DNA from 3 places in the Pseudomonas sp. Cab53 genome. Region 1 is predicted to be linked to each of the others. Evidence: predicted binding sites of a transcription regulator. Region 1 holds the regulator's gene; each other region holds the start of a gene.

Region 1 (10,352 bases):
AGCCGGGCCATTGGCCAGGGCACCGAGATGCCCGCCTTCCAGGTAGTTGCCACCGATGATGGCGACGAACGCCATGATGATGCCGATCAGGCTGAGCACATCCATTACAGGCATGCCTCGACCAGGTGTCGACCTATGTCATCCAGGCTGTACACCGCGTCGGCGAGATCGGCTTTCACGATGGCCATCGGCATGCCGTAGATCACGCAACTGGCTTCGTCCTGGGCCCAGATCGCACTGCCGCCCTGTTTGAGCAGGCGTGCGCCCTCGCGCCCGTCGGCGCCCATGCCGGTGAGCACCACCGCCAGAACTTTGTCACCGTAGGACTTGGCCGCCGAACCGAAGGTAATGTCCACGCACGGCTTGTAGTTCAGCCGCTCGTCGCCCGGCAGGATTTTCACCGCGCCACGCCCGTCGACCATCATCTGTTTGCCACCCGGCGCCAGCAACGCCAGGCCTGGACGCAGGATGTCACCATCCTCGGCTTCCTTGACGCTGATGTTGCACAGCTTGTCCAGGCGCTCCGCGAAGGCCTTGGTGAACGCCGCGGGCATGTGCTGGATCAGCACGATGGGGGCCGGGAAATTGGCCGGCAATTGGGTCAGGACCCGTTGCAGCGCCACCGGGCCGCCCGTAGACGTACCGATCGCGACCAGCTTGTAGGCTTTGCGCTTGGGCGCCGCCGAAGAGGCGCTGGCCGGGGCCGAACGAGTGGGGGCCGGTGCCGGTGCACTGCGCACCGGTGGCGGGTTGAAGCTGCTCGAAGCGCTTGGCGTCGGCGCAGGGCTTGGCGCGGCGACAGCGGCCGGTGCCGGGGCGCTGTAGCCACCGACGCGGCGGTTGCTGCGCGAAATGCTGTGGACCTTCTCGCACAGCAACTGCCGGACCTTGTCGGGGTTGCGCGAGATGTCTTCGAAGTTTTTCGGCAGGAAATCCACGGCCCCGGCGTCCAGCGCATCGAGGGTCACCCGGGCGCCTTCGTGGGTCAGGGACGAGAACATCAATACCGGAGTCGGGCAGCGCTGCATGATGTGGCGCACGGCCGTGATGCCATCCATCATCGGCATCTCGTAGTCCATGGTGATCACATCCGGCTTGAGTGCCAGGGCCTGATCGATCGCCTCTTTGCCGTTGGTTGCCGTACCGACAACCTGGATACTCGTATCAGCCGAAAGAATTTCCGAGACGCGGCGGCGAAAAAAACCCGAATCGTCCACCACCAGGACTTTAACTACCATAAACACTCCGTTAGACGAGGCGCGGCCATGGACCGCCCTCCTCCAGAATCAAATACGCCGGGCGGCGTAGCGCTTGAGCATGCTGGGCACATCGAGAATCAGTGCGATACGGCCGTCGCCGGTGATGGTGGCGCCGGACATGCCCGGGGTGCCCTGGAGCATCTTGCCCAACGGCTTGATGACCACTTCTTCCTGGCCCACCAACTGATCGACGACGAAGCCGATCCGCTGGGTGCCCACCGAAAGGATCACCACGTGGCCTTCGCCCTGCTCCTCGTGCGCCGCCGAACTGACCAGCCAGCGCTTGAGGTAGAACAGCGGCAATGCCTTGTCCCGTACGATCACCACTTCCTGGCCGTCCACCACGTTGGTGCGCGACAGGTCGAGGTGGAAGATTTCGTTGACGTTCACCAGCGGGAAGGCGAACGCCTGGTTGCCCAGCATCACCATCAGGGTCGGCATGATCGCCAGGGTCAACGGGACCTTGATGACGATCTTCGAGCCCTGGCCCTTGGTCGAGTAGATATTGATCGAACCGTTGAGCTGGGAAATCTTGGTTTTCACCACGTCCATGCCCACGCCACGGCCCGACACGTCGGAGATCTCGGTCTTGGTGGAGAAGCCCGGGGCAAAGATCAGGTTGTAGCACTCGGTGTCGCTGAGGCGGTCGGCGGCATCCTTGTCCATCACGCCGCGTTTCACCGCGATGGAGCGCAACACGTTCGGGTCCATGCCCTTGCCGTCGTCGGAGATCGACAACAGGATGTGGTCGCCCTCCTGCTCGGCGGCCAGGATCACCCTGCCACTGCGGACCTTGCCCGCTTCTTCTCGCTCCTGCGGCGACTCGATACCGTGGTCGACCGCGTTGCGCACCAAGTGAACCAGCGGGTCGGCCAGGGCCTCGACAAGGTTCTTGTCGAGGTCGGTTTCTTCACCCACCAGTTCCAGGTTGATTTCTTTCTTGAGCTGTCGCGCCAGGTCGCGAACCAGGCGCGGGAAGCGCCCGAAGACTTTCTTGATCGGCTGCATCCGGGTCTTCATGACCGCGGTCTGCAGGTCGGCCGTGACCACGTCGAGGTTCGACACGGCCTTGGACATGGCTTCGTCCTGGCTGTTGAGGCCCAGGCGCACCAGGCGGTTACGCACCAGCACCAGTTCGCCGACCATGTTCATGATCTCGTCCAGGCGTGCGGTGTCGACCCGAACGGTGGTCTCGGCTTCGCTGGCTGGTTTTTCCGCTGGCGGCGCCGACGCGGCACGAGCCGGTGCTGGCGCGGCCGCAGCGGCTGGCTTGGCCGCGGGCGCAGGTGTCTCGGCCTTTGGCTCCGGCGCCTTGGCAGCCGGTTTCGGCGCGGCCTTGGCCACCGGTGCAGCCGTCGCAGCGCCAGCCCCCGTAGCGGAAGCCGTGCCGACTTCGGTGAATTTGCCTTTGCCGTGCAACTCGTCCAGCAGCGACTCGAATTCGTGGTCGCTGATCAGGTCGCTGCCGGCCGCAGCGGCGGCAGGTTGCGCCGGGCTTGGCGCCGAAGCGATGGCCGAATCCAGGGCGTCGACGGCAAAGGTACCCTTGCCATGCAACTGATCGAGCAAGGCTTCGAATTCGTCGTCGGTGATGTCCGAGTTGTCGCCCGCCGCTTTCGGGGCGGCCGGGGCCGCCGCAGGCGCGACGGCATCGACGGCGAACTGGCCCTTGCCATGCAACTGGTCGAGCAACGACTCGAACTCGGCGTCGGTGATTTCATCGCTGGCAGCGGCATCGCCCGCCGGTGCGGCAGCCGGAGCCGCCGGCGCCTCGGCCTGGGCCTTGGCGGCGCTCAGGGAGTCCAGCAGTTGTTCGAATTCGTTATCGGTGATGTCGCCCGATTCCTCGGCGACGGGTTCCTCGACGGCCGGTTCTTCAATGACCGGCTCGGCCACGGCAGCGGTTTCATCCGCCGACTGAGGCTCGGCCAGGCGCGACAGCGCAGCGAGCAGCTCAGGCGTGGCAGGGGTAATCGGCGAGCGCTCGCGCACTTCGCTGAACATGCTGTTGACCGCATCCAGCGCTTCAAGCACCACGTCCATCAGCTCCGAATCAACGCGACGCTCACCCTTGCGCAGGATGTCGAACACGTTTTCGGCAATGTGACAGCACTCCACCAGCTCGTTGAGCTGGAGGAAGCCGGCGCCTCCTTTTACAGTGTGGAAACCGCGAAAAATTGCGTTGAGCAGATCCGCATCATCCGGCCGGCTTTCCAGCTCGACCAATTGCTCGGACAGTTGCTCAAGAATCTCGCCAGCCTCAACCAGGAAATCCTGAAGGATCTCTTCATCGGCGCCGAAGCTCATTAATGGGGTGCTCCTAAAACAGGCTAAAATCCAAGGCTGGACAGCAAATCGTCCACATCGTCCTGACCGGACACAACGTCTTCTCTTTTATCGGCATGAATTTGCGGACCTTCACCCTGAGAGAGATGTTTTTGTGGATCTTTTTCAGCAAGCATCGCTTCACGGTCGTGTTCGATGCCCGCAAAGCGGTCGACTTGGCTGGCCATCAACACCAGCTTGAGCAAATTGCTTTCCACTTCGGTAACCAGTTGGGTCACGCGCTTGATCACCTGGCCGGTCAGGTCCTGATAGTCCTGGGCCAACAAGATGTCGTTGAGGTTGCTGGCGACGGCGCGGTTTTCGCTGCTGCTGCGCGTCAGGAAACCGTCGACCCGGCGGGCCAACTCGCGAAACTCCTCGGCCCCCACCTCGCGACGCATGAACCGACCCCAGTCGGTGCTCAAGGCCTGGGCTTCCTCGCTCAGGCCATTGACCAGCGGCGTGGCGCTCTCCACCAAATCCATGGTGCGGTTGGCCGCCGCTTCGGTCAGCTTGACCACATACCCCAGGCGCTCGGTGGCGTCGGTGATCTGCGAGACTTCCTCGGCCTGCGGCATGCGCGGGTCGATCTGGAAATTGACAATCGCGCTGTGCAATTCACGCGTGAGCTTGCCCACTTCCAGATACAGACCACGGTCACGGGTCTGGTTGAGCTCATGGATCATTTGAACCGCATCGCCAAAACGGCCTTTTTCGAGGCTTTCGACCAGTTCACGGGCATGTTTTTTCAGGGTCGATTCGAAATCGCCCATTGAAGATTCGTTATCCATAGCTCCCCCCGGGGCGCCGTTAGCCGATGCGTTCGAAGATTTTTTCGATCTTCTCTTTCAACGCCTGGGCCGTGAAGGGTTTGACCACGTAGCCGTTCACACCGGCCTGGGCCGCTTCGATGATCTGCTCGCGCTTGGCTTCGGCGGTGACCATCAGCACGGGAAGGTGCTTGAGTTTTTCATCAGCGCGCACCTGGCGCAGCAGGTCGATGCCGGTCATGCCGGGCATGTTCCAGTCGGTGACCAGAAAATCGAAGTTGCCACTGTGCAACATCGGGAGCGCAGTGGTCCCGTCATCTGCTTCGGCCGTGTTGGTGAACCCAAGGTCACGCAACAGGTTTTTAATGATCCGCCGCATCGTTGAGAAGTCATCAACGATGAGGATTTTCATGTTCTTGTCCAATTCGACCTCCAAGCAGTCTTAAACGCGTCCAGCACCTGAACGCGCCATTTCAATCAATCCGGCACAACGCTCGACAACAGCGCGCAGCACAACGGGTGAGACCGTGCAGTACCTGCCAGCCTCGTTCGCAGCGCCCCCGCACTGCGTATCAGCGCGCTCGCCATTCCCCCAAACGCCCCCGCAAACGGGCTGCGCACTGGCTGTGTAACTGGCTGACCCGCGATTCGCTGACCCCCAGGACCTCACCGATTTCCTTGAGGTTCAGCTCTTCGTCGTAGTACAGCGCCAAGACCAGTCGCTCACGCTCCGGCAAATTGGCAATCGCTTCGGCCAGCGCGCTCTGGAAGCGTTCATCTTCCAGGTCACGCGATGGCTCCATGTGAGCACTCGCGCCATCCTCGTGCAGCCCTTCATGCTCGCCGTCCTGCAACAGGTCGTCGAAACTGAACAGGCGGCTGCCCAAGGTATCGTTCAAAATCCCGTAATAATCATCGAGACTCAACTGGAGTTCGGCCGCAACCTCGTGATCTTTAGCGTCACGCCCGGTTTTAGCTTCAATCGCACGGATCGCATCGCTCACCATGCGGGTGTTGCGGTGCACCGAACGCGGTGCCCAATCGCCCTTGCGGACCTCATCGAGCATCGCGCCGCGGATACGGATACCGGCGTAGGTCTCGAAACTGGCGCCCTTGCTCGCGTCGTATTTGTTCGACACTTCGAGCAGGCCGATCATGCCGGCCTGGATCAGGTCCTCGACCTGGACACTGGCCGGCAGCCGCGCCAGCAAGTGATAGGCGATACGCTTGACCAGGGGCGCGTAACGCTCGATCAACTCGTACTGGGCGTCCCGTGCCGATTTCTTGTAGAGGTGGTTGTAACTGCTGGCTGTCATAGCACGGGCCCTGCTGTTTGTTGCACGAGACGCTCGACGAAAAATTCCAGATGCCCGCGCGGGTTGGCCGGCAGCGGCCAGCTATCGACCTTCTGGGCGATTGCCTTGAACGCCAGCGCACATTTGGAACGTGGAAAAGCTTCATAGACGGCACGTTGCTTCTGGACGGCCTTGCGGACACTTTCGTCGTAGGGCACGGCGCCGACGTATTGTAGGGCGACATCCAGGAAGCGATCCGTGACCTTGGTCAGCTTGGCGAACAGATTGCGTCCCTCCTGCGGGCTCTGCGCCATGTTGGCCAGGACGCGGAAGCGGTTCATGCCGTAGTCGCGGTTCAGCAGCTTGATCAGGGCATAGGCGTCGGTGATGGAAGTCGGTTCATCGCAGACCACCAGCAGCACTTCCTGGGCGGCCCGCACGAAACTGACGACCGAGTCACCGATGCCGGCCGCGGTGTCGATTACCAGCACATCGAGGTTGTCGCCGATGTCGCTGAACGCCTGGATCAGGCCCGCGTGCTGGGCCGGGGTCAGGTGAACCATGCTCTGGGTGCCGGAGGCGGCCGGCACGATGCGAATCCCGCCAGGCCCTTGCAACAGTACGTCGCGCAGTTCACAGCGGCCTTCGATCACGTCCGCCAGCGTGCGCTTTGGGGTTAGCCCCAGCAACACGTCGACGTTCGCCAGGCCCAGGTCGGCGTCCAGCAGCATGACCCGTCGGCCAAGCTCTGCCAGAGCCAGGGACAAGTTCACTGACACGTTAGTCTTCCCGACGCCACCTTTGCCGCCGGTCACCGCGATCACCTGTACGGGATGCATGCTGCCCATGTTCGTTCTTTACCTTGTCTTACTTAGACGGAGGCCACATTACTGGCTGCGCGTTCACACGGAACAATGCATGGCAGACCATCGATGTAGGTACAAAAAATACTCATGATAACCTCAGCCGACCTGTTTGGATGGGCTGTGGTAGATATCAGCGAACATGTCAGCCATGGCTTCTTCGCTGGGTTCTTCCTGCATTTGCACACTCACGGCACGACTGACCAGTTGATGACGGCGCGGCAGATGCAGATCATCCGGGATCCGCGGCCCGTCGGTCAGGTAGGCCACCGGCAGTTCATGACCGATCGCCAGGCTCAACACCTCGCCCAGGCTTGCCGTTTCGTCCAGCTTAGTCAGGATGCAGCCGGCCAGCCCGCAGCGCTTGTAGCTGTGGTATGCGGCGGTTAGAACCTGTTTCTGGCTGGTGGTTGCCAACACGAGATAATTTTTTGACTTGATACCGCGCCCGGCCAGGCTCTCGAGCTGCAGGCGCAGGGCCGGATCGCTGGCTTGCAGGCCGGCGGTATCGATCAGCACGACGCGCTTGCGCAGCAAAGGCTCCAGCGCCTGGGCCAGGGACTGGCCCGGGTCCACGTGGGTCACCGACACATTGAGGATACGGCCCAGGGTCTTGAGTTGCTCCTGGGCTCCGATGCGGAAGCTGTCCATGCTCACCAGCGCAATGCTCTGGGCACCGTACTTGAGTACATAACGGGCGGCGAGCTTGGCCAGGGTGGTGGTCTTGCCCATGCCGGCAGGACCGACCATGGCAATCACCCCGCCCTCTTCCAGTGGCTCGACGTCCGGCGTGGCGATCATACGCGCCAGGTGTGCCAACAGCATGCGCCAAGCCTGGCGAGGCTCTTCGATCCCATTGATCAGTGCCAGCAGGTCGCGGGACAACGGACCGGACAGACCGATGCGTTGCAGGCGACGCCACAGGTTGGCCTGGGCCGGACGGCTGCCTTGCAACTGGTTCCAGGCCAGGGAGCCGAGCTGGACTTCCATCAGTTCGCGCAGGCTGTTGAGTTCAAAGCGCATCGAGTCCAGGGCACGCGGGTCGACCCCACGGGCTGGCGCGGCGGGCGCTGGCGCCGGCCGACGCGGCTCGGCCTGGGTAGGCTCGATCAGCGGTTCAGCGGCAGTCAGCGGCAGGCCGGCGGTCAGTGGCTGACCGGCGAACAATTGACGATTGGTGCCTGGCGCGGCCTCGCCTTCGCTGCTGCGCAGGCTCAGTTCGGCCTGGGCACTGGCGATGCGCGATTGGGTCTTGCGCAGCTCGTCCTCGAGTTCCATGTTCGGAACACGCGGGGCCAGCGCCGACAATTTGTAGTCCAGAGCCGCTGTCAGCTCGACACCGCCGGCGATCCGGCGATTACCGATGATGGCTGCTTCGGCGCCCAGCTCGTCACGAACCAGCTTCATGGCCTGACGCATATCGGCGGCGAAAAAACGCTTCACTTGCATAAACCACTACCTCAGCCGTTGGGCCCTACTGTCGCAACGATGGTCACTTGCTTGTTGTCCGGTATTTCCTGGTAAGCCAGCACATGCAGCCCCGGGACCGCGAGGCGCCCGAACCGCGAGAGCATCGCGCGAATCGGACCGGCCACCAGCAGGATCACCGGTTGCCCTTGCATCTCTTGCCGCTGGGCTGCTTCGATCAACGAACGCTGCAGCTTCTCGGCCATGCTTGGCTCCAGCAGAACACCCTCTTCCGAACCTTGTCCTGCCTTCTGCAAACTATTGAGCAATATCTGTTCCAACCTTGGCTCCAAGGTGATCACAGGCAGCTCGGACTCAGTACCTACAATGCTTTGGACGATTGCGCGGGATACACCGACCCGCACCGCCGCCACCATCGCGGCGGTATCTTGACTCTTGGAAGCGTTATTGGCGATGGCTTCGGCGATGCTGCGAATGTCGCGCACTGGCACTTGCTCGGCCAGGAGCGCCTGCAGGATCTTGAGCAGTTGCGACAGCGAAACCACCCCCGGCACCAACTCTTCGGCCAGCTTCGGCGAGCCCTTGGCCAGCACTTGCAGCAATTGCTGGACTTCTTCGTGACCGATCAGCTCGCTGGAGTGCTTGTACAGAATCTGGTTCAAGTGGGTGGCAACCACGGTGCTGGCGTCCACCACGGTATAGCCGAGAGACTGCGCTTGCGCCCGCTGGCTGATTTCGATCCACACCGCTTCCAGGCCGAAAGCCGGATCTTTGGCGGTGATGCCGTTGAGCGAACCGTAGACCTGTCCCGGATTGATCGCCAGCTCGCGATCCGGGTAGATCTCGGCTTCGGCCAGGATCACCCCCATCAGTGTCAGGCGATAGGCACTCGGCGCCAGGTCGAGGTTGTCACGGATATGCACGGTCGGCATCAGGAAGCCCAAATCCTGGGACAGCTTCTTGCGCACGCCCTTGATCCGCGCCAGCAACTGGCCGCCCTGGTTGCGATCGACCAATGGAATCAGGCGGTAGCCGACTTCCAGGCCGATCATGTCGATCGGGGTCACGTCGTCCCAGCCCAGTTCCTTGGTCTCCAGTGCGCGAGCCGGCGACGGCAGCAGTTCCTGCTGGCGCTTGACCTCTTGCAGGGCCTGGATTTTCTGGGCGTTCTGTTTTTTCCAGAACAGGTAGGCACCACCCGCCGCCAATGCGGCCATGCTCAGGAAGGAGACATGGGGCATGCCCGGCACCAGGCCCATCACCGCCATCAGGCCAGCGGCCACGGCCAGGGCCTTGGGCGAGGCGAACATCTGCCGACCGATCTGCTTGCCCATGTCCTCGGAACCCGATGCACGGGTCACCATGATCGCGGCCGCTGTGGATAACAACAGTGATGGCAATTGCGCCACCAAACCGTCACCGATGGTCAGCAAGGCGTAGACCCGGCCCGCATCGCCAAAGCTCATGCCGTGCTGGAAGATACCGACCGCCATGCCGCCGATCAGGTTGATGAACAGGATCAGCAGGCCGGCGATGGCGTCACCGCGCACGAACTTGCTGGCGCCGTCCATGGAACCGTAGAACTCGGCTTCCTGGGCCACTTCCAGGCGTCGCGTCTTGGCTTGGTTCTGATCGATCAGGCCGGCGTTGAGGTCGGCGTCGATCGCCATTTGCTTGCCGGGCATCGCGTCGAGGGTAAAACGCGCGCTCACCTCGGAAATCCGCCCGGCACCCTTGGTCACCACGACGAAGTTGATGATCATCAAGATGGCGAAAACCACGATACCCACCACGTAGTTACCGCCAATCACCACCTCGCCGAAGGCCTGGATCACCTTACCGGCGGCGGCATGACCGTCCTGGCCGTGGAGCATGACCACCCGGGTGGACGCCACGTTCAGCGCCAGGCGCAGCAACGTCGCCACCAGCAGGATGGTGGGGAACACCGCGAAATCCAGGGGGCGCAGGGCGTAGACGCAGACCAGCAACACCACGATCGACAGGGCGATGTTGAATGTGAAGAACACGTCCAGCAGGAACGGCGGCACGGGCAGCATCATCATGGCAAGCATGACCATCAGCAGCAGCGGCACCCCGAGGTTGCCTTGGCTGAGAGTCACAGCGTTGCTGCGCGCGGTGCTGAGTAGCTGAGAGCGATTCACCGATATTCCCCGTTTCTGTGAAGCAAACTTTTGACGCTGGCAGCGTCTTGGGAGCTGCTTTTGCAAAAAGCCGTCCAACTTTGGGGAGACGCGAAAATTGAGACAAAGCCAAGTGACAGGCCAGAAGTTGCGCATACCGCCAGCACCGAACGAGCGAAACGTCAACCTGGCACATCTGAGAGTGGTTAAGACTGGCAACGGGGTGTTGAATGAATGCGCAATGGATGTGGCGCTAGCGAAAACCGCAGCG
Region 2 (10,352 bases), 290 kb from region 1:
AGGAAGTTGTCCACCAGGCCGATCACGAATACCCCGAACAGTATCAGCACCACGCCCTGCCAGATGGCCCCCGAGAGCAGGAAGTACACGGCCACCGGCGCCCAGACCAGGCCTGCCCCCACCGCTGGCAGCAGCGACAGGAACGCCATCAGCACCGCCCAGGGCAACACCGTCGGAATGCCCAGGATCCAGAAGATCAACCCGCCCAGCGCGCCCTGGGTGATCGCCACCAGCAGGTTGCCTTTCACCGTCGCCCGCACCACGCGGTTGAATTTCAACTGCAGGCGCCGCTTCTGGTGTTCGGCCAGCGGCACCGCGGCACGCACCTTGCGCACCAGCTCAGGGCCATCGCGCAGAAAGAAGAACAGCAGGTACAGCATCACCGACAGGCTGACCAGGAACTGGAAAGTGCCCTGGCCGAAGCTGAACGCCTGGGTGGCGAAGAACTCACTGCCTTGCATGGCGCTCTTGACGATCTTGTCACGCAGGCCATTGAGGTTGCCCAGGCCAAAGCGGTCCAGCAGGTGCTGGAAGTACGGTGGTAACGCATCCTTGAAGCGGGCCAGGTAATCGGCAATGTCCAGCTCTCCGCTCTCCAGGCTCTTGTACAGCGCCGCGCCTTCCTGAACCAGCAGCAAGCCGATGACGATCACCGGCAAAATCGCGATCACCACGCACGTGCTCAGGGTGAACAACGAGGTGACGTTGCGCTGCCAGCCGAACTTCAGTTGCAGCCGCCGTTGCATCGGCGCAAAGACGATGCCCAGGATCACCGCCCAAAACACCGCGCCGTAGAATGGCAACAGGATCCAGATGAAAGCCAGGGTGACCAGGACCAGTAACAGCATCTGGGATTTGTTTTGCAGCATCTTTCGATTCATCAGCTTTCCATGTCCTGAGGCGGGTTACACATTAGTCAGCCAGGAATCGCCGGAGTGCCGTCGGTTCTGCGCTTGTGCCTTGATCCACATCAATAAGGCCCGGTCCGGCGTGGCGTACCCTCGCCGCTTTTTGCGACCGACGCCACCATGACCCTCGCCGCCCCTGAACTGCTCGCCCCCGCCGGCACCCTGAAGAACATGCGTTATGCCTTCGCCTACGGGGCGGACGCGGTGTACGCCGGTCAACCGCGCTACAGCCTGCGGGTGCGCAACAACGAATTCGACCACGCGAACCTGGCCCTGGGGATACGCGAAGCCCAGGCCATGGGTAAGCGCTTCTACGTGGTGGTGAACATCGCCCCGCACAACGCCAAGCTGCGGACCTTCCTCAAAGACCTGGAGCCGGTGATCGCCATGGCGCCGGACGCGCTGATCATGTCCGACCCGGGTTGATCATGCTGGTACGCCGGCATTTCCCGCAGATGCCCATCCACTTGTCGGTGCAGGCCAATACCGTGAACTGGGCGAGCGTCGAGTTCTGGCAGCAACAGGGCTTGAGCCGGATCATCCTGTCCCGGGAGTTGTCCCTGGAGGAAATCGCCGAGATCCGCCAGCAGGTGCCGGCCATGGAACTGGAAGTTTTCGTCCATGGTGCGTTGTGCATGGCTTATTCGGGGCGCTGCCTGCTGTCGGGCTACCTGAACCGGCGCGACGCCAATCAGGGCAGTTGCACCAACGCTTGCCGCTGGAAGTATTCGGCGCAGCCGGCCACCGAGAACCTGGTGGGCGACATCGTGCAAACCTATACGCCCGAGCCGACCCTGGGCATCGGTGCCCCCACCGACCAGGTGTTCCTGCTCCAGGAGGCGAACCGGCCGGAGGAATCCATGCCAGCCTTCGAGGACGAGCACGGCACTTACATCATGAACGCTAAGGACCTGCGTGCCGTGCAGCACGTCGACCGGCTGGCGCGGATGGGCGTGCACTCACTGAAAATCGAAGGCCGCACCAAGTCGCACTTCTATTGCGCCCGCACCACCCAGGTGTACCGCCGGGCCATTGATGACGCGGTGTCCGGCCGCGACTTCGACCGCACCTTGATGACCGACCTGGAATCCCTGGCCCAACGCGGCTACACCGAAGGTTTCCTGCGACGCCATGTGCATGATGAGTATCAGAACTACCAGAACGGCAGTTCGGTGTCGGCGCGCCAGCAATTCGTCGGCGAGCTGACCGGCGAACGGCGCGAGCGCCTGGCCGAAGTGCGGGTGAAGAACCGCTTCGGCCTGGGAGACCATCTGGAACTGATGACCCCCAAGGGCAACTTTCATTTCGACCTGCACCAGTTGCAGGACATCAAAGGCCAGGGCATCGACGTCGCACCGGGGGACGGGCACGTGGTGTATGTGCCGATTCCAGATGCGGTGGACCTGCAGTTCGGGTTGTTGATGCGGGATGTGCGCTAGGCTCTGTTTGAAAAGTCTTGAGACGAAGGTCAGGCAAGGCGAAAACCGGAGAGGAAGCGGAGTTTACTGGAGTAAATGAGCATTCCGAGCCGGTTTTCAACGCAGCATGAACGAGTATCAAGGCTTTTCAGACAGAGCCTAGGCCTGGTGCTGCCGCCATTCCTTGTGAAAGCAAGTGGTGTGTCAGAAGTGAATACATTGCCTGACACGCTGCATTCGCGAGCAAGCCCGCTCCCACTGGGGCCAGTATTGGCCGTTGGACCGCGACAGGAACTGCCGAAGGCTGCGATCCTCCCCGACCGATAGGGCCCGGCTGCCCGGGCGTCACATCTGGATCGGGCGCGAAAGATCGCAGCCTTCGGCAGCTCCAGCCGGTCAGATGCGGAACTGGCCGACCAATTTGCCCAGGCGCTGGCCCAGCTCGTTGAGGCTGCGGGAGGTCTGGGCGCCGAGCTGGGTTTCGTCGGCAACATTGTCCACTGCGACGGCGATCTGATGCACGCTGCGGTTGATTTCCTCGGCCACCGCGGTCTGCTCTTCGGCGGCACTGGCGATCTGGGCGTTCATCGAGTTGATGGTGCCGATCAACTGCGCCATGGTGTCCAGGGACGCGCCCGCCTCGTTGGCCCGCACCGACGTGCCGTCGCCGGCCTCGCTGGAGCGGCGCATCGCCTCCACGGCAGCATGGGTGCCTGATTGCAGGCGGTCGATCATGCCCTGGATTTCCTGGGTGCTTTGCTGGGTCCGGCTGGCCAGGGCCCGCACCTCATCGGCCACCACCGCGAAGCCACGCCCCGCCTCCCCGGCACGCGCGGCCTCGATGGCGGCGTTGAGGGCCAGCAGGTTGGTCTGCTCGGCAATCGAACGAATCACCCCGAGCACGCTGACGATCGAGGACACGTCCTGTTGCAGGCTGTCCAGGGACACGCCGCTGCTGCGGATATCGTTCACCAACGCATGAATCTGCTGGATGCTACCGGCCACCACGCGCTTGGCCGACTGGCCTTCTTCGTCAGTCTGCTGGGCGGCGACGGCCGCGCCCTGGGCGCTGCGTGCCACTTCCTGGGCGGCCGAAGACATTTCGTTGATCGCCGTGGCGACCTGGTCGGTTTCGTGGCGCTGGCGCTCCATGGCCTGCTCCGAGCGCTGGGCCTGCTCGGACACTTGCGTCACCAGCCCGGTCAGTTGCGAGGTCATGTCGGTGATCTGCCGCACCAGGCCGTGGATCTTGTCGACGAAGCGGTTGAACGAACCGGCCAGTTGGCCGAGCTCGTCCTGGCTGGTGATCGCCAGGCGCCGGGTCAGGTCGCCCTCGCCCGCCGCGATGTCATCGAGGTTGTCCTTCATCAGGTGCAGCGGCCGCAGGATGGTGTTCGCCAGCAGCAGGCCCACCACGGCAATCACCAGCAACACCACGGCGGCGATGCCGACGATGCTCAGGATCACACCCTGCACGCGTTCATGGACCTTGGTCTCCACCAGGGCGACCTGGGCTTCGATGCCGTCCAGGTTGACCGAGCTACCGACCGCCATGTCCCACTTGGGCAGGTATTCGGTGTAGCCGAGCTTGGGCACCAGTTCCTGGCTGTTGGGCAGTGGCGAGCTGTATTCGAGGTAGTGGGTACCGTCCTTGGCGACTTTCACCAGGTCACGGTTGACGTAGACCCCGTTGGGATCGCGGTTGTCCTTGAAACTCTTGCCCACGCCGTCGGCGCTGTTGGCCTTGAACAGGCGCACGGTCTCGGAGTCGTAGCCGAAGAAGTAGCCGTCCTTGCCGTAGCTGATGTTCGACAGGAGCTTGATCGCCTGGGCCCGCGCCTCGTTGTCACCGGCAGCGGCGGCATCGTACAGCGGCTTGATGGCGGTCAACCCCACCGCCACGTAGTTCTGCAGCGTCGCCTTGGCCTCCGCGAGCAGGCGTTCGCGCGTCTGCTGCACCTCTTTGCCGGCCTGCTCCGTTAGGATGAAGGCCGTGGTCAGGCTGATGATCACCGCAGACAACAGGACCGGCAGTATTGCCAGGGACAGGACTTTAGCCTTCAGGCTCAGGCGCATGCTGTTCACTCTTGTTGGTGTTATTGGCGTGGTTAGCTGGGTTAGCGGCAGCGCACGGCAAAACTGTAGGACAAGGTGAAAAAGCTTGGCGCGAATGGTCTACCGATTTGTCATCGGATTTAATGGCCTCTTCGCGAGCAAGCCCGCTCCCACACTGGACTGCTGGCAGCACCTATTGGGTGTTCACAGCAGATCTTTTGTGGGAGCGGGCTTGCTCGCGAAGGGTTCGGCTCGGTCCTGAGCCTGTTTGAATATCCCTTACAACACCATCGCCGCCACCCAACCAAACGCCAGCAAGGGCAGGTTGTAGTGGATGAAGGTCGGGACCACCGTGTCCCAGATATGATGGTGCTGGCCGTCGATGTTCAGGCCGGAGGTCGGGCCCAGGGTCGAGTCCGAGGCAGGCGAGCCGGCATCGCCCAGGGCACCGGCGGTGCCGACGATGCAGACGATCGCCAGTGGGCTGAAGCCCAGTTGCAGGCACAGCGGGACGAAGATCGTCGCGAGGATCGGCACCGTGGAGAACGACGAACCGATCCCCATGGTCACCAGCAGCCCGACCAGCAGCATCATCAGCGCACCGATGCCCTTGTTGTGGCCGATCCAGGCCGCCGAGGCCTCCACCAGGCTCTGGACTTCACCCGTGGCCTTCATCACTTCGGCAAACCCCGAGGCGGCGATCATGATGAAACCGATCATCGCCATCATCTTCATGCCTTCGGTGAACAGGTCGTCGGTCTCACGCCAGCGCACCACGCCCGACAGGGAGAAAATCAGGAAGCCGACCAGGGCACCGATGATCATCGAGTCCACCAGCAACTGGATGGCGAACGCCGCCGCCACGGCCAACCCGGCCACCATCAGGCTCATCGGGTTGTAGCGCACCGCCACTTGCTCGACCCGGGCGATTTTCTTCAGGTCGTAGACGCGTTTCTTGCGGTAGCTGAACAACGACAGCAACAAGCCGAACACCATGCCCAACGCCGGGATGCCCATGGCGTGGGTGACGTTGATGCCGCTGACGTCCACACCGCTGCGGGCGATGTTGGCGAGCAGGATTTCATTGAGAAAGATGTTGCCAAAGCCCACCGGCAAAAACATGTAGGGAGTGATCAGGCCGAAGGTCATGACGCAGGCGATCAACCGGCGATCGAGTTGCAGCTTGGTCAGCACATAGAGCAGCGGTGGCACCAGCAGCGGGATGAAGGCGATGTGGATCGGCAGGATGTTCTGCGAGGCGACCGCGACGGTGCCCAACAGGCCGATGAGGACCCATTTGACGCCGGACCCGCCGGCGGCGTCCTGACGGTCCACCATGGCCAGGGCTTTGTCCGCCAGGGCGTGGGCCATGCCGGATTTGGCAATCGCCACGGCGAACGCGCCGAGCAACGCGTAGGACAGCGCCACCGTCGCACCGCCCCCAAGGCCGGCGTTGAACGCCTTGAGCGTCGCGTCGATGCCCAAGCCCCCGGTCAAGCCCCCCACCAGCGCGCCAATGATCAGCGCGATTACCACATGCACACGAGACAAGCTGAGCACCAGCATGATGCCAACCGCGGCAATTACTGCATTTATCATCGTTACCTCAAAGCACAGCGATGGAAAGCCACCGGACAAAAAGGGCGCGACTTTGCAGGAAGCGGCGGCAAGCTGCAAGGGCCAAGGTGGTGATTTGTGCCAGCCACAAAGCGCCGGGCCTCTCTCCGTCAAATGTGGGAGCGGGCTTGCCCGCGAAGGCGGTGTATCAGCTAAACATTCATGACTGACACTCCGCCTTCGCGGGCAAGCCCGCTCCCACAGGGGGATTTGTGCCAGCCACAAAAGGCGAGCCCGCTCCCACAGTGGCAAGTGCAGGCTTCAGCGCTTGGACAGTTCGATCACCACCTTCAACCCACCCCACTCACTGGCGTCCAACACCAGCCTGCCGCCCCAGCTGTCGACGATGTCGCGCACGATCCCCAGCCCCAGGCCATGGCCATCGGTCTGTTCATCCAGTCGGGTGCCACGGCTGAACACCTGGTCGCGGCGGTCTTCAGGGATGCCTGGGCCGTCGTCTTCCACGGCCAGGCTGAATCCCCGGCCGTCTCGGTCACCGTTAGGCGCACTTCGGCGTCGGCCCATTTGCAGGCGTTATCCAGCAGGTTGCCCAGCAGTTCCAGCAGGTCCTCGCGGTCCCATGGCAGGTGCAGGCCAGGAGGGCCGAGGTAACTTAAATGCAAGTGTTCGCCGTGGATCATATTGAGCGTCGCCAGCAGGCCAGGCAGTTCGGCGTCGCAATCGAGGTGGGCGCCGGGCAACGCATCGCCGGCCAACCGGGCGCGATTGAGCTCACGGTTCAGGCGCTGGCGTACCTGTTCCAGTTGTTCGAGCAACAGCTTGCGCAATTCGGGGTGCGGGTCGAGTTTCTCGTTCGACGCCAGGCTTTGCAGCACCGCCAAGGGTGTTTTCAAGGCATGGCCGAGATTGCCCAGGGCATTGCGCGAACGCTTGAGGCTGTCCTCGGTGTGGGCCAGCAGATGGTTGATCTGCGCCACCAGCGGTTCCAGTTCGCGCGGGACCTGCTCGTCGAGCTGCGAACGCTGGCCGCGTTGCAACTGCGCAATCTGCTCCCGGGCCCGGTCCAACGGGCGCAAGGCCCGACGCACGGTGAGGCGTTGCAGCAACAGGATCAGCAGCAGCCCCGCCAACCCCAGGCCCAGGCCGATCTGCTGCATCCGGCGGAAACTGTCGCGCACGGGGGTGTAGTCCTGAGCGACGCTGATGGAGATCGCCTGGCCCAGGCGCCGGTAATCGGTGCGCAACACCAGCAGCTTCTGGCCCTCGGGGCCCAGTTGCAGGTTGCTGTGCAGGCCCGGATGGTCGAGCCGGGGCAGTTCCTGGTCCCACAGCGAGCGGGAACGCCAGTGGGCATCGGCAAAATCGATGCGAAAGTAATGCCCGGAAAACGGCCGCTGGTAGGCCGGCGACAAGCGTCGCTCATCCAGTTGCAGGCCCTGCGGGCCACGCACCAACGCCACCAGCAGGTTCTCGCTGTCGTTGCGCAACCCGGCTTCCAGGTAACGCTGCAAACCCAACTCGAACAGCCACAGGCTGGTTTGGGCCAGGACCAGGCCCACCACCACCATCACACCGATCAGGCCCAGGCTCAGGCGGCGCTGGATGGATCTCACGGCAGGTCGCTCATTGGGCCTGCCCGCCGAACAGGTAACCCTGGCCGCGACGGGTTTCGATCACGCTGCGGCCCAGTTTGCGTCGCAAGTGATTGACGTGGACCTCCAGCACATTGGAATCGCGCTCGGTTTCACCGTCGTACAGGTGCTCGGCGAGATGACTCTTGGACAGGATCTGCTCGGGGTGCAGCATGAAATAGCGCAGCAGCCGAAACTCGGCGGCGGTCAACTGGATGTCGGTGCCGTCGCGGATCACGCATTGACGCCCCTCGTCCAAGTGCAGCCCGGCGGCCTGGAGCGTCGGCTGGTTGAACTGGCCATGGGAGCGACGCAGCAGCGCCTGGATCCGCAGGTGCAGTTCTTCGGGATGAAAAGGCTTGGTCAGGTAATCGTCGGCCCCGGCCTTGAGGCCTTCGATGCGCTCGGCCCACGAACCGCGCGCGGTCAGGATCAACACCGGCGTGGCCAGGCCACCGGCACGCCATTGGGCCAGCACCTCAAGGCCCGGCACGCCCGGCAGGCCCAGGTCGAGGATGATCAGGTCATAGGGCTCACTGCTGCCTTGATACACCGCGTCGCGCCCATCGGCGAGCCAATCGACGGCGTAGCCCTGCCGTGTCAGCCCGGCCATCAGCTCGTCGGCCAAGGGAACGTGATCTTCCACCAGAAGCAGGCGCATCAGTCTTCCTTATCTTTGAGTAAACGGCCGGTCGCGGCCTCCAGGTCCAGTTCGCGCACGACGCCGTCGGTGTCCAGCAGCTCGACCTCGTAAATATAGACGCCGTGCTTTTCTTCCAGCTCGGCCTCCAGCAGCTTGGCCCCGGGATGAAGGTCCAGCGCCTGTTGCAGCAGTTGCTCCAGCGGCAGGATCACGCCCTGCTGACGCAGGTGCAGGGCTTCGTCCTGGTCCAGGTCCCGGGCCACCACCACCGAACAGACCGCCAGCAGCGCCAGCGCCCAGCGGCTGCGGGCGCGTAAATTAAGCTTCATTACGTATCCTGATGATTCTTGAGTACCTTGCCGGTGACGGCGTCCAATTCCAGGTCCCAGTCGATGCCTTTGGGATCGCGCAGCTCCACCTGGTAAATGTACTTGCCGTACTCTTCTTCCAACTCGGAGTCGGTGACGGTGGCACCCGGGTGTTCGGCCAGGGCGGCGGCGTCGAGTTTTTCAAAGCTCAGGATGGTACCAGCGTCTTGCAGCTTGCGGGACTCATCGGCCCCCAAGTCGCGAGCGTGAGCCAGGCCCGCGTTGAAGGCCATGAGGGTCGCGATGAATAAGGCAGTCAGGCGGTTCATGGGTTGTCTCCTTTTTATAGTCGTCACCTTGGAACTGTATCGGGGTGAACTTAACTGAAACTGAATTGCCATCATCGAACCCAGGTCAAAGTCGCGATCCCTGTGGGAGCGGGCTTGCTCGCAAAGGCGTCAGTACATCCAACATCGATGCAAGCTGGCCCACCCCATTCGCGAGCAAGCCCGCTCCCACAGATAGAGTGTGTCGCTATAATCCTTCGCTTGCCCAAGTCACGAGACCGGTATGACAGCCATCCACATCAAGTTCCCCGCCCTCACCCTCAAGGCCGGCCCTCGTGCGCTCGCACGCATCCGCCAGGCCGGCCTGAATGCCGCCGACGTCGGCACGTTGCCAGGTGCCGCCGGGGGCCCGAAAGCCCTGGGGATCCAGGGGCTGGACCTGGCGCTGTTCGGCGAGTGGCTGCCTGCCGCGCCCCGGGAACGCTCGCTGATCGGGGCCTCGGTGGGTTCCTGGCGCTTCGCCAGTGCCTGCCTGCCGGATGCCGCCGAGGGAATCCGACGCCTGGGCACCTTGTACAACGAACAGAGCTTCGCCAAGGGCGTGACCATGGCCGGCGTCAGCCAGAGCTCGCAACGCATGCTCGACGACCTGCTCGAAGGCCGCGACAACACGATCCTCGAAACCCCGCACTACCGGCTCAACATCATGGTGGTCAAGAGCCACGGCTGGCTGGCACAGGACCATCGCGGGCGACTGGGCCTGGGGTTATCGTCGGTGATTGCCGACAACCTGCGCGGCCGTGCAAGGCTTTCAAGGCACTTCGAACGCCTGATCATCCACGACCCGCGCCGGGCTCCGCCGCTGCATCCGCTGGAGGACTTTCCGTCCCGCTTCGTGCCGCTGGACGCCTCGAACCTGCGCCAAGCGCTGCTGGCATCGGGCTCGATCCCGATGGTGATGCAGGGGGTGCGCGACCTGCCCGGTGCCGGCGCCGGCACCTACCGCGACGGTGGCCTGCTGGATTATCACCTCGACCTGCCCTACAGCGGCAACGACATCGTGCTGTACCCGCACTTCACCGACCGGGTCATCCCCGGCTGGTTCGACAAAGGCCTGCCTTGGCGTCGGGCCAGCGTCGAACGCCTGCAGGACGTGCTGTTACTGGCGCCGTCACGGGAATACCTGGCTCGCCTGCCCTACGGCAAACTGCCAGACCGTAACGATTTCAAGCGTTTCATGGGCGATGACCCGAGCCGCCGCACCTACTGGCGCAAGGCGATGGACGAGAGTCGCCGCCTCGGTGACGAGTTTCTCGAGCTGACCGTCAACGGTGGCCTGGCCGAGCGATTGCTGACCCTTTAGTCAGCATGGCCGCGCACCACCGTTGGCAACCTGATAAACTGCGCCGCCTGCCTCGCGACTGATCTTTCAAAGAGCCCGAACCTGTGGAAATTTTCAAAGAATTCACCTTCGAATCCGCCCACCGCCTGCCCCACGTGCCGGACGGCCACAAGTGCGGGCGC
Region 3 (10,352 bases), 810 kb from region 1:
TGCGTTCGGGCACACCGAGCCTAGGCGAGGTGCCCAGTGGTGGGGCCAAGCCTTTTTTGCTTACTTTTTTTGGCGTCTGAAAAAAAGTAAGCCGCCGTAAGGGCGGAACCCTAAGCAGCCGTTACCGCAGCAACGGATATGTACTCAGTCAACAACACCCACATCACAAGACCGTCATCGCGAGCCGGCTCACCCCCACAACCACCTACACCCGAAACGCATTGATCAACTGCTTGAGCTGCACCACCTGCGCAGACAACTCACGACTGGCATCTTCCGTCTGGTGCGCCCCTTCAGCGGTACGCTCACCCGCGCGATTGATCTCGACAATGTTCTGGTCGATGTCATGGGCCACCGCCGTCTGTTGCTCCACGGCCGCGGCGATCTGTTGGTTCTGGTCGACGATCATGCCAACCGCTCCGAGGATATTCTCCAAGGCCTGCTGGACCTTTTCCGACTGACCGACCGTGCCGTTGGCCATCTCATGGCTGGTGCCCATCGCCTTCACCGCCGCCCCCACGCCACCATGCAGGCGGGTGATCATCGCTTCGATTTCCTCGGTCGATTGCTGGGTCCGCTTGGCCAGGGTCCGCACTTCATCGGCCACCACCGCAAAACCCCGGCCCTGTTCACCGGCCCGGGCCGCCTCGATGGCGGCGTTGAGCGCCAGCAGGTTGGTCTGCTCGGCAATGCTCTTGATGACATCCAGAACCCGGCTGATGGCCTGGCTGTCGGTCGCCAGTTGATTGATCACCTGCACCGACTGATCGATCTCGCTGGCCAACCGGGCAATGCTGCCCTGCTGGGATTCCACCAGGCCGCGGCCGCTCAGGGTTTCATCGTTGACGCTGTGGGCGCTGCTGACCGCTGCCGCGGCACTGCGGGCCACTTCCTGGGCCGTGGCCGACATCTGGTTCATCGCCGTCGCGACCAGTTCGATCTGGCTGCGTTGTCCGGCAACAGCCTGGTTGCTCTGGGCCGACACCGTTTCCACCTGCCCGGCCTGGCGCTCGACTTCCGCGACGGTACGCCCGACCTGTTCGATCAAGTCATGGATTTTCGCCACGGTGCCGTTGAACACCTCGCCCAACTCACCCAGCTCGTCCTTGCTGCGGGCGACGAAATTGACCGTCATGTCCCCGGCAGCCACCTTGTCCATCATCAGGCCCAAGTGTTGAAGGGTGGTGCGGGTCGAGGCGTAGAAACCGGCGTACAGGTAGAAGATCAGCAGGAACACCGCGGCCAATGCCACGGCTTGCAACACCATGTGGCTGCGGTTCTGCTCCAGGCGATGCTGCAACTGGACCCCGAGAAAGTCCTGGGTCGCCTCATTCAGCCGGTACGTCTGCGCCATCAGGCCGCTGATCTGCTCGTAGAACGCCGGCCACGGCGCATCGAGGGTATCGGCCATCACCACCTGTTCTTCGATCAGCTCACTGGCCTTCTTGAGGCTGGCCTTGCTGCCGTTGGCCTGTTCGGCCAGAGCTTGCCCGGCCGCCTGGCTGGCGCCCAGGGTGTCCTGCAGTTTCACCTCGTATTCGCCCTGGAGCTTTTCGATCTGCGCCAGCAATTCATCGAAGCGGGTACTGGAGGCCGAATTGAGAAACCCCAACCCCAGCGACGAAGCCCCCAGCGCCCGGCCTTCGCCGAGGAGCTGGGTGACTTTCGGGGTCATGCCGACGATCAATTCGCTGAGCTGGCGAATGTCGCTCTGGTTGTCGCGGCTCAACCCCGCCTGGCTGGCAATGATCTGGCTGAACGTCTGCGCACTGTTGAGCAGCTTGCCGATCAGCGCACTCTTGCTCTGCAAGGAGCTTTCCGCCTGCTGGGCCTTGAATGCGGCAATCATTTCGTCGCGCTTAGCATCGAAGGCGTTGACCTGCTCGGGCTCGACCGCCATCGCGGTCATGCCTTGCAGCCGCGCGAGGACCTGTTGTTCGAGGGTGCCGATCTTCGCCTCCACGTCGCCGGCCTTGCCGGACTGCCCGAGGCTGGCGTTGATCTGCACCAGGTTGTTCAGGGTTTCCAGGTCTCGGCGCAGGGCCAGGCTGCTGGCCAACAGGTCGAGGCTTTGCAGCTCCACCTGGGTGCCCTGGAACTCCCGATAGGAATCGCGTACCAGAAAAAAGTTGGTCACCAGCATCGGCACCAGGAACAACACACTGATCAGGCTGAACTTCATGCCGAAGCTCAGGCGGTTCATCAGCGCGACAGCGGGCCAGAGCAAACTCTTCACAAGGAAGCCTCCCGGGAATGTTCTTATTGTTATGGCTGGCGCACAGAGACAGCAGAAAGCCACCATTCGGGGCGCTGTCCCTATATAGCCTAAATCGGCGGGGAGATTTGTAACTTAAGGTTAACGAGTCACAGGGGACGCTGAGCACTGTGACTAGGACGCTTGTTCCCGCTCGGGCGCCAGGCGGACGCCGTCTTTGGGGAGGTGCTTCGCACCTCAGCGGGAGCAAGCTTCCTCGCCGCGAAAATCATGCACCCCACATCATTTACACAGGTCAGGCCAGCACCGTCCACAACGCGAACCCGGCATACCAGAGCACTGCCGCGCGCAGCAGCAATTCCCAGAGCCGATCCAGGCTGTTGATGCCGTCCGGCCCGGCCATGGGCTTAGGGATCTCGCCGGCCACCAGGCCGACCTTGTCGATCAGGTCCGCGGCGCTGATGTTCCAGTTCAACAGTTCGTGCAACATCACCCGGCTGACCGCGACGAAGTTGCCCACCAGGGCGAAGCTCGCCGCGAGCAGGCGCACCGGCACCCAATCGAAGGCGTGGCGCAGTTGCCCGGCACGCTCGGCGACGCCGGCGTTGTGACTGTGTTCGGCGGCCAGTGCCAGCAGGCGGTAGCTGAGCGCCGCGACCGGGCCCAGCAAGAAGTACCAGAAGATCACCGCGAAAAAGCTCTGGTAGGCCTGCCACAGCAGATGCCCCTGGACCCGCTCCAGCAGTTGTTCACCGTCGTCGGCTTCAATGTCCAGGTCTCGCTTGGCCACATGGGTGGCCGCTTGCAGATCCTCGCGACGCCAGGCATCGCGAAACGGCCCGAGGTCGGCCAGCAGATCGCCGCGCCCCAGGCTGTAGATCACCACCAGCAAGTGCACCGGCAGCGCCAGCAAGCCATAGGCCACCGGCTCCAGCACCCACAGCAGCAATGCCAGCAACGCCACCGGCAGCAGCACCATCACGACCAACACCAACCACGGCCGATTGACCCAGCGCGGCCTTGCCTCAAGCTTGTTCAGCTCTTGCAGCCAACCGCCATCGCGCTGGACCCGCTGACGCAGGGCCGAGAACTTCTCGATCCACACCGCCAGCAGCAACACCAGAAAACTCATTGTCCTTCCCCTTCTGTCAGGGCCGCACGATAGCGCGCCCAGTCAAATGCCGGTCCCGGATCGGTCTTGCGTCCCGGGGCAATGTCGCTATGTCCGCAGATGCGTTGCACCGTGATCGCACTGAAAGCCGCTTGCAACTGCCGGGTCAACGCCACCAGGGCCGCGTACTGCGCGTCGGTAAAGGGCAGATCATCGGTGCCCTCCAACTCGATGCCCAGGGAAAAATCATTACAGGTCTCTCGCCCCTCGAAGCACGAGACGCCCGCATGCCACGCCCGGTCCAGGCAAGAGACAAACTGGGTGACGGCGCCGTCACGTTCGATCAAAAAATGTGCAGAAACCCGCAGGTCGGCGATACCGGCAAAGTAAGGGTGCTCCGTGACATCCAGGCGATTCTGGAAGAATTGCTGCACCTTGCCCGTCGCGAATTGGGCCGGTGGCAAGCTGATGTTGTGGATCACCAACAGGGAGATCTCGCCCTCGGGGCGCGCATTGAAGTTGGGCGAAGGGCAATGACGCACGCCCTTGCACCAACCGCTCGCGGAGTCCAACTGCATACAGGTTCCTTCGAAGACGACGGTGGATGCCGTCAGTATGCCGTGATCGGCCCGCGCTGCGCGATCACTTGCCGCGATTGAGCTGGCGCAGGTTGCCTAGCACCGATTCCAGCGCCCGGTCGAACAACAACGTGTCGTCCAACAGGCGCGCCGCCCCCCGACGAAACTCCAGGGCCAGGCTGGTGCGGCTGTGCTCCAGCACCTTGAGGCCGGTGCGGTTGACGAAGATGTACTGGCCGGTGGCCTCGATGATCGCCGCCAGCTTGCAGCGCAGGGTGTTGTCATCCTCTTCCTGGAACTCGACCCAGTTGCCCAGGCGCAGTTGATCGACTTGGATCAGCCCCACGTCATCGGCTGGCAAGCGCACCGCCGCGCTGTCTCCCGTGCCTTTATGGGCGGTGCGCAAGACGATTTTCTCCACCACCTCGACCATGACCGGCGAATCCGCCGACGAAGCCTGCGTCTGCGCTTGCCCCATCCGCTCAAGGGCCTGGACGTGCAAGACCTCCAGTTCGCTGAAAAACTCGCTGGTGGCAAACGGGTCGAACGCCGAGCGACTCAGCCCCTCGCGCAAAGCCTTGAGCAACTCCGGTACCACCGCCAGCAAACGCAGGCCGGCATCGGGTTCGTCGTGGGGTTGGACACTCCAGATCAACCGCTCCAGGGTCAGGACGTCGGCCTGCCACTCGGCCGAATACTTGCCATGCTTGAAACAAGTCAGCAGGAGCACCTGGCTCCAGGCCTGCAGGACGAACTCCACCACGGCCTGGGGCAAGACTTTGCCCAGCATCACCTGGTTCAGCGCGCCCTCGACCCGCAAGCGTGCCAGCTCGGCCTTGGCGCGTCCTTCCTCGGCATCGCGGATGCGCTGTTCGAGCAGCTCGCTGCGGCGGCGCTCGTCACTGGTGAAGGCGAGGAAATCGGCGAGCAGTTCGGAAAAGATCGCCGGGTCATCGACGTAATCGTTCAACAGGCGTTGCACCACCTGCTCGATACGCAGGTAGAGCGCGTCGCGCTGATGATCGTCGCAATCGCCCCAGCCCATGGCCGCGGCGGCAATTTCGTTGAGCAACCGCCGGGCAGGATGGTTGCCGCGGCTGAAGAAACTCTTGTCCTGCACCGCGACCTTGAGCATCGGGATCTGCAGGCGGCCGATCAGGGCCTTGAAGGAATCCGGCAGGTTGTGGTCGTCGAGGATGAACTCGAACATCATCGAGATCAGGTTGATGACGTCTTCATCCGCGTCTTCGACCACCCGGGACTTGCCGCTGCGGACACTGACCCGCGTCAGCAACTGCTCCAGCTGGCTGCGCAGGTCGAATTCGTCCTGGACGGTGGGCGCGTACTGCTGCAAATGGGACAGCAGTCGCAGCAGGTCGCGAGTGGAGATCGGCTGGGCCGGCGCGCTGGCTTCCAGGGTCGGCGCCACGCTGCCGCGCACCTGCATCAACAGCTTCTGCAACGCCGCGAACACCTCCTGCACACTGTCATCGACCTCGGCCGACCTGGGCTTGGCCATCGCATCGGCCTTGGGCCGTGGGGGCTCGTCGAGACGATCCGACGCGCGCCGTGACGGCGCGGCCTTGAGCTCCGGCAGGATACCGGTGGCCGCCAGCAACTGGTTGGCTTCGGCGTAGAGCGGGTCGCACTCGCTGAGCACATAGCGTTCGAAAAGCTTGAGCAGGATCAGCTTGACCTTGATCCCCACGCCCAGGTTGCGCCCGGCTTGCAGGAAGTTCTCACACAGCAGCGCGGGGCTCAGGGGGTTTTGCGGGTTGCCCAGCGGCCGGGCCAGCAACGCACTGAGCCGGGCGGTCAATTGTTCGAGCGCCGGGCCATCACGCTTGAGCACCCGGGTGACCATGGCCTCGACGGCCAGGTGTCGCTCCAATTCGTCTTGAGAAAGCTGGGGCGAGGCGCTGCAAGCCTGGATGGGCGCGAGGGTGGCCTGGGTGACGTCGTATTGGGCAAGGCTGACGAAGGCCTCGAAGAACTGCTCGATGAATTCACGTTCGATGCTTTTGCGCTTCAGGCGCAGGTCGCGCATGGCTTCGAAGAACAGGTTCTGCTCGATGTCGTCGCGTGCCCGGTCGGCCATTTCAAACAGGGTGTCGTCGGCGTTATCGAACAGCCCTTGCAGGCCCACGCGCAACTGCTGCGCGGCCTTGTCGCGAACCTGAAGCAGAATCACCGGCAGGCGCGGGAGCGGCGAACGATTCGCCTGATCGGCAGATACCTTGTGTAAAGGCACTACATTCCCGTCATTGTGCATCCTGGCCTCCTGGAACGGTGGTCTTCGGCTGGCGACGTCAAAGACATGACGTCAATCGAAAGGCGGATTATCGACCAAAAGAACGGTGTCGCACCAGAGGGTGCTGTGATCCCGCTCGAAATACCGCGCATCAAGTGACCCGAGAAATGCGTAAACGTTGCGAAGACGCGACCAAATGCAGGTTTGATTAGGCGCAGTCGCCTGCCAGCGCCTTGGGTTCGTTCATGGCCTGGCCCTATAATCGGACCACTTTGTTTGTGGAGCCTGTTATGCCGAATCTACGTCTCGCCGATCTGACCGTTGAAATCGAAGCCAATGTGCGCCGTGCGTTGCTCGAAGACATCGGCAGCGGCGACATCACCGCGCAACTGATCCCCGCCGAACGCCTGGCCAAGGCCACCATCATCACCCGCGACGCCGCCGTCATCAGCGGCACGGCCTGGGTCGATGCCGTGTTCCGGCAACTGGACCCGCGCGTCGCGGTGCATTGGCAGGTGCGCGACGGCGACCGGGTGAGCCCCGACCAGGCGCTGTTCCACCTCGAAGGCCCGGCGCGCTCGCTGCTGACCGGCGAGCGCAGCGCGCTGAACTTCCTGCAGATGCTCTCGGGCGTCGCCACGCGGGCCCGCTACCTGGCCGATTTTGTCGCCGACACCCAGGTCAAGCTGCTGGACACCCGCAAAACCCTGCCCGGGCTGCGCCTGGCGCAGAAGTACGCAGTCACCTGCGGCGGCTGCCACAACCACCGCATCGGCTTGTACGACGCCTTCCTGATCAAGGAAAACCACATCGCCGCCTGCGGCGGGATCGCACAGGCCATTGCGGCCGCCCACAAGATCGCCCCGGGCAAACCGGTGGAGGTCGAAGTGGAAAGCCTGGCGGAATTGAAGGAAGCGCTGGCGGCCAATGCCGACATCATTATGCTCGACGAACTGAGCCTGGACGACATGCGTGAAGCCGTGCGCCTGAACGGCGGCAAGGCGAAGCTGGAGGCCAGCGGCGGGATCAACGAAAGCACATTGCGCCCGATTGCCGAGACCGGGGTGGACTACATCTCGATCGGAGCGATGACCAAGGATGTGAAGGCTGTGGACCTGTCGATGCGGCTCAGTCTCTGAGCAGCTTCAAGCCGCAAGCTACAAGCTGCAAGCTGTTCCGTGCTTGGCTTGTAGCTTGTTGCTTGTTGCTAAACGACTAGATTATTCATCTCGCAGTACTCATCCCACTCCACTCCCAACACCTCGGCCGCCTCCTTGTGCAATGCAAGGCGCTGCGCCTCGAATTCTTCAGGTGTGCTGGTGTACTTGAGCGTCAACTCCCAAGGTTGCAGCCCCTGGGCTTCGGCCTCGTCCTCGAACGCCCATTGGAGCTGGTCTTTCTGCTCGTCAGCGCTCAGGTTCTTGATTTCTTCCAGTAACTGAGGCGTGTCCAGGGCGTATTTGCGCAGTGCTTCTTCGTGTCTGGCTTCTTGCGTCAGTTCTTTAGCGGTCATGTCGTTCTCGTTGATCGGAGGAATGGAGGATGGATCTGGATCATCAAGGATCTCTCTGCCGCAGAAAACCGTTAGAAGCCCGGTTTACCTGGCCTTCAGAACCATTCGGGGATCATCTGAAAACTGCTGGGCGATCTTCGTGCCGGGACGAATATAGGACGTTTTGCCGACGATTTACACGGCTCTTTACATCTGCCCTACAAAACATAGGCCATAAACGCGGAGATAAGCTGGGAACAACCATCAGAATTTCCAGTCATAGCGATGTGCCATGTCGGCACCTCACAAGGAACCCAGTGATGCGCAGCTTTTGCATTTTGCCTTCATTTCACGTCGGCGTTGCCACCCTGTTGCTCGGCAATATGATCCTGGCAGGCACAGCCCAAGCAGCTGTCGAAACCGACTCTGGTTACACATTGCCCTCCGATACCATTCCAGCCCTGCGCAGCTCATTCAACAAGGACTTGCTCTTCAAGACCAATATCAGCGTCGGCGTTCTGGAAGAACTGCCAAAAAATGTAAAGGCCAACACCACTGAACTGGAGGAGCAGAAACGCACCCTCACCGAGCAAGCCCGCCAGATTGAAGAACTCAAGCGCAGCGGTGGCTCGAGCTCCAGTTCGAGCAACAAGGAAATCGAAGAACTCAAGCGTACCGTCAAGGAACAGGAGCAAGACCTGCGCGACCTTGGCAAGCAGGTGGAAGACCTCAAGCGCAACAGCGGTTCCAGTTCGAACTCGAACAGCAGTGAAATCTCGACGCTTAAACGGGAGTTGAGTGATCAGGATCGGGAAATGGACCAGCTCAAACGCACGGTCGAGGATCTGAGCAGGAAGGTGAAGTAGCGAGGGTAATCGTGCCCGAGACAGGAATCGAACCTGCGACCTTCGCGTTACGAGTGCGCTGCTCTACCGACTGAGCTACACGGGCGGTGGCTAAACCTAGCATCGTCCCCTGTAGCCAGGCAACCGGCGCCGGAAGATTTTTCGACCCACAGCAAAACGCCCCGAACCAGTCGGGGCGTTTGCTTGTTCAGCGGTCAGGCGTGGGGGTGATTAAACGCCCGATGCCTTGGCTGCTGCGACGTCCTTGATGGACAGCTTGATACGGCCGCGGTTGTCCACGTCCAGCACCAGCACTTCCACTTCCTGGCCTTCCTTGAGGATGTCGGTCACTTTCTCGACGCGAGCATCGCTCAGCATGGAGATGTGAACCAGACCGTCCTTGCCCGGCAGGATGTTGACGAAGGCGCCGAAGTCGACGATGCGCTCGACCTTGCCGACGTAGATCTTGCCGATCTCGGCTTCTGCGGTAATGCCCAGGACGCGCTGGCGAGCTGCTTCTGCCGCTTCCTTGGTTTCGCCGAAGATCTTGATCGAACCGTCGTCTTCGATGTCGATCGAAGCCTTGGTTTCTTCGCAGATCGCACGAATGGTCGCGCCGCCTTTACCGATAACATCACGGATTTTGTCGGTGTCGATCTTCATCGCGATCATGGTCGGAGCGTTTTCCGACAGCTCGGTACGGGACTGACCGATGATCTGGTTCATCTGACCGAGGATGTTCAGGCGAGCTTCCAGGGCCTGGCCCAGGGCGATCTCCATGATTTCTTCGGTGATGCCCTTGATCTTGATGTCCATCTGCAGTGCGGTGACGCCTTTGGCGGTACCGGCCACTTTGAAGTCCATGTCGCCCAGGTGGTCTTCGTCACCCAGGATGTCGGTCAGGACGGCAAACTTCTCGCCTTCTTTAACCAGACCCATGGCGATACCGGCAACCGGTGCCTTCATCGGCACACCGGCGTCCATCAGGGCCAGGGAAGCGCCGCAGACCGAAGCCATCGAGCTCGAACCGTTGGACTCGGTGATTTCCGATACCACGCGAATGGTGTACGGGAACACGTCGGCAGCCGGCAGCATGGCCTGGACCGAACGACGCGCCAGGCGACCGTGACCGATTTCGCGGCGACCGGCGCCACCCATGCGACCACACTCGCCGACCGAGAACGGTGGGAAGTTGTAGTGCAGCATGAACGGGTCTTTCTTTTCGCCTTCCAGGGTGTCCAGCAGTTGCGCGTCACGGGCGGTACCCAGTGTTGCAACGACCAGGGCCTGGGTTTCGCCACGGGTGAACAGCGCCGAACCGTGGGTCTTTGGCAGCACGCCGACTTCGATGTTCAGCGGACGTACGGTGCGGGTGTCGCGACCGTCGATACGCGGCTTGCCGTTGACGATGTTTTCGCGAACGGTGCGGTATTCGATCTCACCGAAAGCGGCTTTGACTTCAGCGGCGGACGGCTGGCCTTCTTCACCGGACAGCTTGGCGACGACCTGGTCCTTCAGCTCGCCCAGGCGCGCGTAGCGGTCAGCCTTGACGGTGATGGTGTAGGCCTGGGAGATCGCATCGCCGAATTCGGCACGGATCGCGCCCAGCAGCTCGGTGGCTTCGGCTTGCGGAGCCCAGCTCCAGGTTGGCTTGGCGGCTTCGGCGGCCAGTTCCTTGACGGCGTTGATCACCACCTGGAACTCGTCGTGGGCGAACAGGACAGCGCCCAGCATCTGGTCTTCGGTCAGTTCCTTGGCTTCGGATTCAACCATCAGCACGGCTTCGGAAGTACCGGCAACGACCATGTCCAGGCTCGAAGCCTGCAGTTGCTCGTAGGTTGGGTTCAGCAGATAGCCGGT

Evidence for each region. The regulator FliA, encoded in region 1, starts transcription of late flagellar genes. The targets are predictions, from matches to a motif close to CTAAAGTTTNNNNNNNNNNNGCCGNTAA.
Region 2: the regulator FliA is predicted to act here: its motif matches at 4,444-4,471, upstream of KI241_RS08790 (methyl-accepting chemotaxis protein).
Region 3: the regulator FliA is predicted to act here: its motif matches at 2,328-2,355, upstream of KI241_RS03925 (methyl-accepting chemotaxis protein).

What each region holds. Positions count from the first base shown of each region.
Region 1 is NZ_AP021902.1:1,721,326-1,731,677, reverse strand. Features, by position in the region: gene KI241_RS07545 (flagellar motor protein) at 1-105, opposite strand, end outside; gene KI241_RS07540 (chemotaxis response regulator protein-glutamate methylesterase) at 105-1,238, opposite strand; gene KI241_RS07535 (chemotaxis protein CheA) at 1,287-3,566, opposite strand; gene KI241_RS07530 (protein phosphatase CheZ) at 3,590-4,375, opposite strand; gene KI241_RS07525 (chemotaxis response regulator CheY) at 4,395-4,766, opposite strand; gene fliA (RNA polymerase sigma factor FliA) at 4,927-5,670, opposite strand; gene fleN (flagellar synthesis regulator FleN) at 5,667-6,497, opposite strand; gene flhF (flagellar biosynthesis protein FlhF) at 6,612-7,961, opposite strand; gene flhA (flagellar biosynthesis protein FlhA) at 7,973-10,102, opposite strand.
Region 2 is NZ_AP021902.1:2,009,628-2,019,979, reverse strand. Features, by position in the region: gene KI241_RS08800 (AI-2E family transporter) at 1-881, opposite strand, end outside; partial or broken gene yegQ (tRNA 5-hydroxyuridine modification protein YegQ) at 1,029-2,347, shown strand; gene KI241_RS08790 (methyl-accepting chemotaxis protein) at 2,723-4,402, opposite strand; gene KI241_RS08785 (Na+/H+ antiporter NhaC family protein) at 4,661-5,977, opposite strand; partial or broken gene KI241_RS08780 (sensor histidine kinase) at 6,260-7,572, opposite strand; gene KI241_RS08775 (response regulator transcription factor) at 7,583-8,251, opposite strand; gene KI241_RS08770 (PepSY domain-containing protein) at 8,251-8,562, opposite strand; gene KI241_RS08765 (PepSY domain-containing protein) at 8,562-8,870, opposite strand; gene KI241_RS08760 (patatin-like phospholipase family protein) at 9,112-10,191, shown strand; gene queD (6-carboxytetrahydropterin synthase QueD) at 10,275-10,352, shown strand, end outside.
Region 3 is NZ_AP021902.1:916,074-926,425, reverse strand. Features, by position in the region: gene KI241_RS03925 (methyl-accepting chemotaxis protein) at 206-2,236, opposite strand; gene ampE (regulatory signaling modulator protein AmpE) at 2,511-3,347, opposite strand; gene ampD (1,6-anhydro-N-acetylmuramyl-L-alanine amidase AmpD) at 3,344-3,904, opposite strand; gene KI241_RS03910 (DUF1631 domain-containing protein) at 3,969-6,176, opposite strand; gene nadC (carboxylating nicotinate-nucleotide diphosphorylase) at 6,446-7,294, shown strand; gene KI241_RS03900 (DUF6388 family protein) at 7,363-7,668, opposite strand; gene KI241_RS03895 (hypothetical protein) at 7,968-8,513, shown strand; tRNA gene KI241_RS03890 (tRNA-Thr) at 8,526-8,598, opposite strand; gene pnp (polyribonucleotide nucleotidyltransferase) at 8,724-10,352, opposite strand, start outside.